Linked DNA regions of Desulforamulus hydrothermalis Lam5 = DSM 18033. The protein of the gene in region 1 interacts with the protein of each later gene in a pairwise test. Links are inferred from orthologs where the notes say so. Each region holds a gene or a part of one and is shown on either strand. Other genes may lie near its edges.

What was found.
Region 2: the proteins of grpE (region 1) and groL interact in binary tests that used the Escherichia coli proteins (3 or more experiments, as listed by UniProt). The link is inferred for Desulforamulus hydrothermalis Lam5 = DSM 18033 from one-to-one orthologs.

The regions. Positions count from the first base shown.
Region 1 is NZ_CAOS01000008.1:7,340-13,331, reverse strand. Bases 3,156-5,992 are described here. They hold grpE (nucleotide exchange factor GrpE), read left to right. Parts: upstream 3,156-4,188; coding sequence 4,189-4,797; downstream 4,798-5,992. Other genes in these bases: dnaK (molecular chaperone DnaK), read left to right, coding at 4,862-5,992; DESHY_RS05260 (TCP-1/cpn60 chaperonin family protein), read left to right, coding at 3,156-4,175. Also shown: lepA (translation elongation factor 4), read left to right, coding at 1-244; radical SAM family heme chaperone HemW, read left to right, coding at 266-1,402; heat-inducible transcriptional repressor HrcA, read left to right, coding at 1,543-2,586; more of DESHY_RS05260, read left to right, coding at 2,604-3,155. UniProt on the Escherichia coli protein: Participates actively in the response to hyperosmotic and heat shock by preventing the aggregation of stress-denatured proteins, in association with DnaK and GrpE. It is the nucleotide exchange factor for DnaK and may function as a thermosensor.
Region 2 is NZ_CAOS01000008.1:206,458-210,948, forward strand. Bases 1-2,914 are described here. They hold groL (chaperonin GroEL), read right to left. Parts: upstream 2,311-2,914; coding sequence 691-2,310; downstream 1-690. Other genes in these bases: DESHY_RS06150 (DrmE family protein), read right to left, coding at 1-462; groES (co-chaperone GroES), read right to left, coding at 2,369-2,653. Also shown: DESHY_RS06165 (MogA/MoaB family molybdenum cofactor biosynthesis protein), read right to left, coding at 3,056-3,544; formate dehydrogenase accessory sulfurtransferase FdhD, read left to right, coding at 3,639-4,427.

The DNA of each region.
Region 1 (5,992 bases):
TTCCCTGATTCCCAGGCATATGTTTGAAATTCCGGTTCAGGCGGCCGTCGGTAATAAAATAATAGCTCGGGAGACGGTAAAAGCCCTGCGTAAAGACGTGCTGGCCAAGTGTTATGGCGGCGACGTCAGCCGTAAGAGAAAGCTGCTGGAAAAACAAAAAGAGGGTAAACGGCGCCTGAAACAAGTGGGCAACGTGGAGATTCCCCAGGAAGCATTTATGGCTGTCTTAAGCATTGAAGAATAAAGCCGTAAGCGGGTGAAAGCCGTGACAATTGGCTTGTATATCCATGTCCCCTTTTGCTTGCAAAAGTGCCTGTACTGTGACTTTACATCTTACCCCATTAACCGGGGAAAGGTGGAACATTATCTGGAAGGCCTGCAGCGAGAGATTTGTTATTACGGGGATATGCTGGACAGTTCAGACAAACAAATTGCAACCATTTTTGTGGGCGGCGGTACGCCCACTTGTCTTATGCCCGGGCAGTTGGCCGGCCTGTTGGAGCTGGTTTCCCGGGTTTTTACCGTTGCCGGCGATGCCGAGATTACTGTCGAAGCCAATCCCGGCACCGTTTCCCGGACATCTTTACAGGAACTGAGGGCGGCAGGTTTTAACCGGCTCAGTTTGGGAGTGCAGTCTACCCACCCGTCATTGCTTAAACTTATCGGGCGTCCTCACGATTTTGCGCAGGCCAGACAGGCAGTGCAGTTTGCCCGGCGGGCGGGCTTTGCCAATCTTAACCTGGATTTAATTTTTGGTTTGCCCACCCAGACTGCCGCCCAGTGGCGGCAGTCTGTATATGAAATACTTAGCCTGCAGCCGGATCACCTGTCCTGTTACAGCTTACAGTTGGAAGAAGGAACTCCCCTGGCAGCGGCGGTGGAGCAGGGCCGGCTGGCGGCCTGCCCGGAAGAACGGGAACTGGCTATGTATTACAGTGTGATTGAAATATTAACCGCTGCCGGCTACCGGCATTACGAAATTTCCAACTTTGCCCGACCGGGTTACAGCTGCCGGCACAATTTGCTTTACTGGCACAACCGCCCGTACCTGGGCCTGGGGCCTGCGGCCCACTCCCACCTCATGGGTTGCCGCTGGGGCAACGTAGAAGATGTTGATCAATATTTTATGTTGTTGCAGGCGGGGCAAAGGCCGATCCAAGAAATGCAGCAGCTGTCCCGCCGTGAGCAAATGGAGGAAACGGTTTTTTTAGGCCTGCGTCTGCTCCGGGGCGTCAATTTGCAGGAATTTTATCAGAGGTTCGGGGTTTCGCTGACCGAGGTGTTTGCCCAACAAATCCGGCAGTTAACAAACAGTGGTTTAGTAGAGTTAGTGTCTGGGTATCTTAAGTTAACAGAAAAGGGATTACCGCTGGCCAATCAGGTATTTGCCCAATTTGTCTAGCTGATGCGGCAGCAGGGGTGCGGCTGCCACTTGTTAGCCATTGACAAAGTTTTTTCCATTTGCTACATTTTAAATTAGATTAGCACTCATCGACTTAGAGTGCTAACACCCGAACAAGGTGCGGCAGGGGGTGAGCCGACGTGAAAATGGATGAAAGAAAACAAAAAATTCTGTTGGCCATCATAAAAGATTATATTTCTACCGCAGAACCTGTGGGGTCCCGGACTATTTCCCGCAAATACAAACTGGGCGTCAGTCCGGCTACCATTAGAAATGAAATGGCAGACCTGGAAGAAATGGGATATATCGAGCAGCCCCATACCTCTGCCGGGCGTATTCCGTCCCACCTTGGTTACCGTTACTATGTAGACTGTCTGATGGAAACGGAACAGCTCCCCGAGCAGGAGCAGGCTGCTATCCGGCGCGGTTACGAAAACAAAGTTCGGGAAGTGGGAGAGGTTTTAAACCGTACCGGTCGTATGCTGTCGCAGCTTACCAATTACACCGCCCTGGTGCAGACACCGTATTTTGGCGGCAGCTCATATAAACACATTCAGTTGGTTCTGATTGCGCCTGCCCAGGCCATTCTCATTGTTGTGATGGATACCGGTGCGGTGCACCACCAAATGATGACCGTGCCGGAGAACATTACCCAGCAGGACTTGGATCAAATTTCCGGCGTATTAAATGCTAAGCTGCAGGGCAGGACCATGGACAGCATCCGGCTGACCCTGATCAAAGAAATTTATTTTGAGCTGGCCAAACACCGCCATATTCTGGATCTGGCTCTGGAATTGATCCAGGAACGCATCACTTCGGTCAGTGAGGATAAAATCTACCTTGAAGGGGTATTTAATATTTTGAACCAGCCGGAGTTTCATAATATTGAGAAAGTCAAGGTTTTGCTCTCGCTGCTGGAACAAGAAAACACCCTGCGGGATATACTGGAACTGCCGGGTGACGCCCGGGGCATTACCATTAAGATAGGCAGTGAAAACCCCAGAAAAGAAATGCAAAACTGCAGTATGGTAACTGCCACTTACCAGGTGGGAGAAAAAATCCTGGGTACCATTGGCGTCTTGGGTCCCACCCGCATGGATTACGCCAGGGTGGTTACCGTAATTGACTGTATGTCTAAAAATTTATCCCGCGCCCTGGAGCGGCTGCTCAAGGGTCAGGTTTAATTTAAGGAGGAACACCGGTGAGTCTCAAACAACAGGCCAGTCAGGGGGCCGAAGTTAATGAAAAGCTGGCTGCCTTGATGACCAATTCAAATGCCGTGCGGGCCATTGCCTCAGCAGTGGAAGGAACTCTGGGGCCCAAGGGCCTGGATACCATGCTGGTGGATAAATTTGGCGAGGTAGTCATTACCAACGACGGGGTGACTATCCTGACCATGATGGAAGCTAACCATCCGGCCGCCCGGCTGGTAATTAACATTGCCAAAGCCCAACAGGAAGAAATCGGGGACGGCACCACCACCGCCACTGTCATGGCCGGCGCACTGGTGGGGGCCGGTGTGGAGCAAGTAGTCAAGGGGGTGCCGGTGGCCCGGGTGATTGAAGGGATCCGGGCCGGAGTACGGCGGGCCCTGGAAGTAATGAAGGAACAGGCGGTGCCGCTGGAAGACTTGCAGCACCCCTGGCTGCAGCAAGTGGCGCTGGTGGCCGGCCGGGAACACCGGGATATTGCCGACCTGGTGGTGGAAGCGGCCCGTTTGATTGGCAGGGAGAAATTATTGGATGTCAATTTCAAACTGGCCGATACGGTGACGGCCAAAGAAGGAGCCGCCAACCAGGTATTCATGGGCGTCATCATTAATAAGGAAACCATGAACAAGCAAATGCCTCGCCGGCTGTCAGAGGTTAAAGTGCTGGTGCTTGACGATGCCTTGGAGCCGGAAGAAATAGAAGACGAGGCCCTTGGTACCGAGGCCGGTTTTGCCCGTTATTTAGAGCTGCAGACAGAGTTTAAAAATAATGTGCAAAAAATTATTGATTTGGGAGTGGGCCTGGTGCTGGTAGACCGGGGCGTGGATGACACGGCGGAAGATATGCTGACGGATGCCGGCGTGATGGTGGTGCAGCGGGTATTAAATAAGGAGTTGCGCCGGGCGGCAGAACACACCGGGGCCCGTATGATCAAACGTACCGGTTTAAAGAAGGAGCCGGCTGAGTTGGAGAAATTCCTGGGCCAGGCCGGCCAAGTACTGGAAGACGAGAAGCTGGAGCAGGTTTGGGTTTTAAACGGCCGGGGCAAACCTATGGCCACGGTGCTGGTGGGCGCCGCCACCCAGGAAGTAGTGGGGGAACGGGAACGCATCGCCAGGGATGCAGCCAGTTCGGTGCAGGCTGCTGTTAAAGGCGGTGTGGTACCCGGCGGCGGCGCCCTGGAGCTGGCGGTTTCCCGGGAAGTGGAGAAAGTGCGGGAAAGCATCCGGGGCATGGCTGCCTATGGAGTGGGCTGTGTCGCCGAAACCCTGCGCCGGCCGATGGCGCAAATTGTCGCCAATGCCGGTTTCAACCCGCTGGAAAAAATCGGCGATGTACTGGCGGCGCAGGCGGAACAAAATAAAAATTCCCTGGCGGTGGACTGCGATACCGGGGAAATTGCAGATATGTATGAAGCCGGTGTGCTGGACCCGGCCCTGGTGAAAATTCATGCGCTCAAAGCAGCCGGCGAAATTGCCGAAGCAATTTTACGCATTGATACCATCATTAAAATGAAAGAGCACCGGCAATCCGGCGGCGAAGGATTGGAAGCGGGAGTATAGGTGAGGTGATACAGTGACCCAAGAAAAAATTAACCAGGCTCAGGCAGAGCACGAGGAAGCCAACCGGCCGGAGCAGGAGCAGGCCGGCCCCACTGCGGCTGAGGCGGCTGCGGAACAGTTGGAGGCCGAGCATGCCGCTGTCTCGGATGACTTGCCTGATGACCCGGAGGAATTAAAAAAGCTGCTGCGGGAAAAAACCAGCGAGGCGGCCGACAACTATAACCGGGCTTTACGGTTGCAGGCGGATTACGAAAACCTGCGCCGCCGCAGCCGTCAGGAAAAGGAAGATCTCTTGAAATTTGGCGCCGAGCACCTGATTAAAAACCTTTTACCGGTGCTGGATAACTTTGAGCGGGCCCTGGCCTCCGCCGGTGACGGGGGAGAAAAGTTTATCAGCGGGGTGCAGATGATTCACCGCCAGTTATATGAAGTACTTACCGCCGAAGGCCTGGCGCCCATACCGGCCCAGGGAGAGCCCTTTGATCCCAACTTGCATGAAGCAGTAATGCAGGTAACAGATGCCGACCAACCGGAAAATACCGTTGTTGAGGAATTAAGAAAAGGTTATTACTTAAAGGGCAAAGTAATCAGGCCTGCGATGGTAAAGGTGGCTGTTTCATAGACAGACAGCTGCAGGCCGACCCCATGCAAAACCAAGTAAATATTTTTTCTCAGGAGGCAGGAAGATGGGAAAAGTAATTGGTATTGACTTAGGAACTACTAACTCCTGTGTAGCAGTTATGGAAGGCGGCGAAGCGGTTGTTATTCCCAACGCCGAAGGTGGCAGGACCACCCCTTCCGCCGTAGGCTTTTCCAAGACCGGTGAGCGCCTGGTGGGCCAGGTGGCCAAGCGCCAAGCGGTCAGCAACCCCGACCGGACGGTTTTATCCATTAAACGCTATATGGGTACCAACCATAAAGTGACCATTGACGGCAAGGAGTATACTCCCCAGGAAATTTCCGCTATGATTTTATCTAAACTAAAGGCAGATGCTGAAGCATATCTGGGTGAGCCGGTGACCCAGGCGGTTATCACCGTGCCTGCCTACTTCAGCGATGCCCAGCGCCAGGCCACCAAGGACGCCGGGAAAATTGCCGGGCTGGAGGTTTTGCGGATTATTAACGAACCCACGGCAGCTGCTCTGGCTTACGGCCTGGATAAAGAAGAAGACCAGACTATTCTGGTTTATGACCTAGGCGGCGGTACCTTTGACGTATCCATTCTGGAGCTGGGCGACGGGGTGTTTGAAGTTAAAGCCACCAGCGGCAACAACCGTTTGGGCGGCGATGACTTTGACCAGCGCATCATTGATTACCTGGTGGCTGAATTTAAAAAGGACACCGGCATTGACCTGACCAAAGACAGAATGGCCCTGCAGCGGTTGAAAGAAGCGGCCGAAAAGGCCAAAATTGAATTATCCGGCGTGTACACCACCAATATTAACCTGCCCTTTATTTCGGTGGGGGCGGATGGGCCGCTGCACATGGATATTAACTTAACCAGGGCTAAATTTGAAGAACTGACCGCCGATCTGGTGGAAAAAACCATGGGCCCCACCCGTCAGGCTCTGGCCGACTCCGGATTGGATGTAAAAGATATTGATAAAGTTTTGCTGGTGGGAGGTTCAACCCGGATTCCGGCTGTTCAGGAAGCCATTCGCAAGTTCCTGGGCAAAGAACCCCACAAGGGCATTAACCCTGATGAATGTGTGGCCATTGGGGCGGCTATTCAAGCCGGGGTGCTGTCCGGCGAAGTGAAGGATGTGCTGTTGCTGGACGTAACACCCCTGTCGCTGGGTATTGAGACCCTGGGCGGT
Region 2 (4,491 bases), 200 kb from region 1 along the record:
CTTGGGATTTGGGCGATGTATATATTTATTCACCCTTTTAGCTTTACCTTCATATTTATTTAACCTCCAAGCCCTTTCAAACGGGATGTAGATAACAGTATCTTTAAATCTGATTTTTAATTTTTGTTCTGATATTCCTAAAAATTCTCCTAAGCAGCCGTCCAGTTTAACTTTATCACCTGTCTTTAGATATTCAGTTACATTTCTTGAAGCTTCCTTTATATCTTTTATATCTTTTTTTAACATAATAAGAGGAACCACAACTGATGCTATCAACATAAGGGAAACACCGGTTGAATGTAATATTAATTGATAAACCGGTTCATTAAACAATGCAAATCTAGAAAATAAATAAGAATTTGCCTTGTCATATTCATCAAATTTATGCTTATATCTGTCAAATGTTAAATCAAGTTTTTCTAAAAAAGCCAATTCATTAAATACCTCATGTCCTGGGAACATTGTATCTCCCCTTATTAAAAAATTGCATCAGTTAAAATCAAATTGTTAAATATTGTAAATTTTTTGTTTTTATATTGTTTTATTCTTTTATTTTACAATAAATCCTTTTTATTACTTTATTTCATTTTGCATCAGATAAAAAAATAATGACCACATAGCCTTTATGAGGCCAATGTGGTCATATTCATGCCCAATATGGTTACAATACGCTCCTATACAAATCCTGCCTTACATCATGCCGCCCATGCCGCCCATGGGATTGGCGGGAGCTTCTTTTTCGGGCTTCTCGGATACCAGGGTTTCGGTGGTCAGGATCATGGCAGCGATAGAAGCAGCGTTTTGCAGAGCAGACCGGGTTACTTTAGCCGGGTCTACAATGCCGGCAGCAATCATATCTACATACTGCTCGGTCATAGCGTTGAAGCCGACGCCTTTAGCAGCAGCCCTTACTTTTTCAACTACCACGGAACCTTCCAGGCCGGCGTTGTTGGCAATTTGACGGAGAGGTTCTTCCAGGGCACGCTTCACAATATCCACGCCGGTCTTGGCGTCGCCCTCGGCTTGCACGGCATCCAGGCTGTCAATGATGTCTACATAAGCGGTACCGCCGCCGGGTACAATACCTTCTTCCACTGCAGCCCGGGTTGCGTTGAGAGCATCGTCAATGCGCAACTTCTTCTCTTTCATTTCTACCTCAGTGGCTGCGCCAACCTGGATAACAGCTACGCCGCCGGCCAGTTTAGCCAGACGCTCTTGCAGTTTTTCACGGTCAAAATCGGAAGTGGTTTCTTCAATTTGTTTCTTAATTTGAGCGATGCGGGATTCGATTTTAGCCTGATCGCCGGCGCCGCCAACAATAATGGTTTCTTCTTTCTTAACACGAACCTGACGAGCGGTACCCAGCATATCCAGGGTAGCTTTGTCCAGCTTGAGGCCCACTTCTTCGGTGATTACAGTACCGCCGGTCAGGATAGCGATATCTTCCAGCATAGCCTTGCGGCGATCGCCAAAGCCGGGGGCTTTAACAGCAACTACATTCAGGGTGCCACGCAGTTTGTTCAGCACCAGGGTAGCCAGTGCTTCGCCTTCCAGGTCTTCGCAGATCAGCAGCACAGGCTTGTTGCCGGTTTGTACAATTTTCTCCAGCAGAGGCAGGATTTCCTGAACAGAGGAAACCTTTTTGTCAGTAATGATAATATAGGGATCAGACAGCGCAGCTTCCATTTTATCGGTATCGGTGATCATATAGGGGGAGATATAGCCCCGGTCAAAGTTCATACCTTCTACCACTTCCAGAGTGGTGCCGATACCCTGGGATTCTTCAACAGTGATAACGCCGTCTTTACCTACTTTTTCCATGGCTTCGGCAATCAGGTTGCCGATGGACTCATCGTTGGCAGAAATGGTAGCCACTTGAGCAATGGCTTCTTTGCTTTCAATGGGTTTAGCCATAGCTTTAATTTCTTCTACAGCCTTTTCTACGGCCTTTTCAATACCCCGTTTAATAATCATGGGGTTAGCACCGGCAGCAACGTTTTTCAGGCCCTCCCGTACTAAAGCCTGGGCCAGTACGGTGGCTGTGGTGGTACCGTCGCCGGCCACATCGTTGGTTTTAGTGGCAACTTCTTTTACCAGTTGGGCGCCCATGTTTTCAAAATGGTCAGCCAACTCAATTTCCCGGGCAATGGTTACACCGTCATTGGTAATGGTAGGTGCACCGAATTTTTTGTCGATAACTACGTTGCGTCCCTTGGGGCCAAGGGTTACTTTAACAGCTTCGGCCAGTGCGTTAACGCCTCTCTCCAACGCTTTGCGAGCATCCTCGCGGAAAATAATTTCTTTAGCCAAGGTTCACGACCTCCTTTGATATCAGAACTAATAACGGATAAAAATTTTAGGTGTTAATTTATTCAATGACGGCAAGAATATCCATTTCGCGCAGAATTAAATATTCTTCTTCATCAATCTTAACTTCATTTCCGGCATACTTGGAGAAAAACACCTTGTCGCCAACTTTCAGGTCGATCGCGGCACGCTGACCGTTTTCCAGCAGACGGCCGGGACCTACAGCGATAACTTCACCCTGTTGGGGCTTCTCCTTGGCAGTATCCGGCAGAACAATGCCACTCTTGGTCTTTTCTTCCTGGGGCAGCGCCTTAACAACTACCCTGTCGCCTAATGGTTTAATCACAAAAAACCCTCCTTTTAAATATATTAAGGTTTTTTAATATACGTGGCTGGTTTGTTAGCACTCATTAATATTGAGTGCTAACACCCAGTAAATATAATACAGAACAAGAAAATTAAAAGCAAACACCCGGGCAACAGAATATAACGGTTTAACTGTGCCAAAATCCAAATTAAGGGTATTTATCTTTTAATTTCTCCTTCTACATTACATTTACAGGGTTTGTTAAATTGTCTGCCACCCAATCATTATTGTTGCCATTTTGCTGGATTTTTTATGCAACAAAAATTAAATTTTCCTAAAAATTTCGGTCGTGGGCCCAGACAAATTAGGCCGGAAAGTCCCGTAGATACGGCTCCGCCGGCAAACTAAACAAATCTTCGGGCTGTCGGCAACAAACTTATATTAGGGCTGACCGCACTCGCCGCCTCTGCCGCTGAGTATTTCCAGGCCATGGGGCAGCACCGGCAACACCACCGCCAGGCATTCTCTGACACCTTTTACGCTGCCAGGCAAGTTGATAATTAAGGTGCTTCCCCTGATGCCGCTTACCGCCCGGGATAACATGGCCTTAGGGGTTTTCGCCAGGCTGGCCGCCCGGATAGCTTCGGCAATGCCCGGCACCTGGCGGTCAATTACCGCCAGGGTGGCTTCGGGAGTATGATCCCTCGGCCCCAGGCCGGTACCGCCGGTGGTAAGAACCAGGTCTAACCGGTGGACGTCGGCAAATTCAATTAGTGTATCTTGAATGATTTGCGGGTCATCCGGCACCAGGCGGTATTGCTCCACCGTACCAAGAGATGCTGCCATTTCCCGGATAACAGCCCCGCTGGTGTCTTCCCGCAATCCCTGGGAACCTTTGTCACTCATGGTTATAATTCCGATTTTATACATCTTTTTCACCTCTTGACTTGATCAAATCTTCACATGACAGATTGGCTGGGTTACAATATAGTAAAGTTCAGGGCGTTTGACAGGGGGTTGAAAGATGGTTTGGCAAATTAACAAAGCAACTCAAAAGATCGTTCGCATTAAGGGCGATAAAGCTTTTGTTACAGAAGATGTGGTGGCCCGGGAAGTACCCGTTACTCTGTTTCTTAACGGCAAAGAATTTGTCACAATGGTTTGCTCCCCCCAGGCTTTAGAAGAATTGGCCGTCGGCTTTTTATGCTCAGAAGGTTTGCTGCAGTCACCGGAAGAGCTTGAAAGCATTACCGTTGATGAGGAAAAGGGCCTGATCACCGTCCAGGCCCCCGGCTGCGATGCCGAGTCCAAATTTCTCAAAAGAAATATCACTTCCTGCTGCGGCCGGGGCCGTCCGGTGTTTTATTTTGTCAATGATGCCAAAAGCATGAATAAAGTAACCGGCGTCCTGCTGGTAACCCCCGGACAGGTATGGGATTTATCCGACCGGTTGGAGCAAATGTCCGTGCTGTTTAAAGAAACCGGCGGCGTGCACAACGCTGCCCTGTGCGCCCCCACCGAAGTAATTTTGTTTTATGAAGACGTAGGGCGTCACAATGCGGTAGATAAAATCTTTGGCCGGGCTTTTTTAAACCGCATCCCCCTGCATGATAAAATATTGGTTTTCAGCGGCCGGGTTTCTGCGGAAATTGTTATTAAAGCAGGCAAGATGGGCCTGCCTGTCATCGTATCCCGCTCCGCCCCCACCGACCTGGGCCTGGCCATGGCAGAAAAGCTGGGCATCACAGTGGTTGGATTTGCTAAAAGCGAGCGTATGAATGTGTATACTTATCCTGCCAGAATCCTGGGTTAAACTCAGGTACCGGTTACCTGAGCAGAGTATCGACAAACATTAACTGTGGTTTTTTGATCCCCTT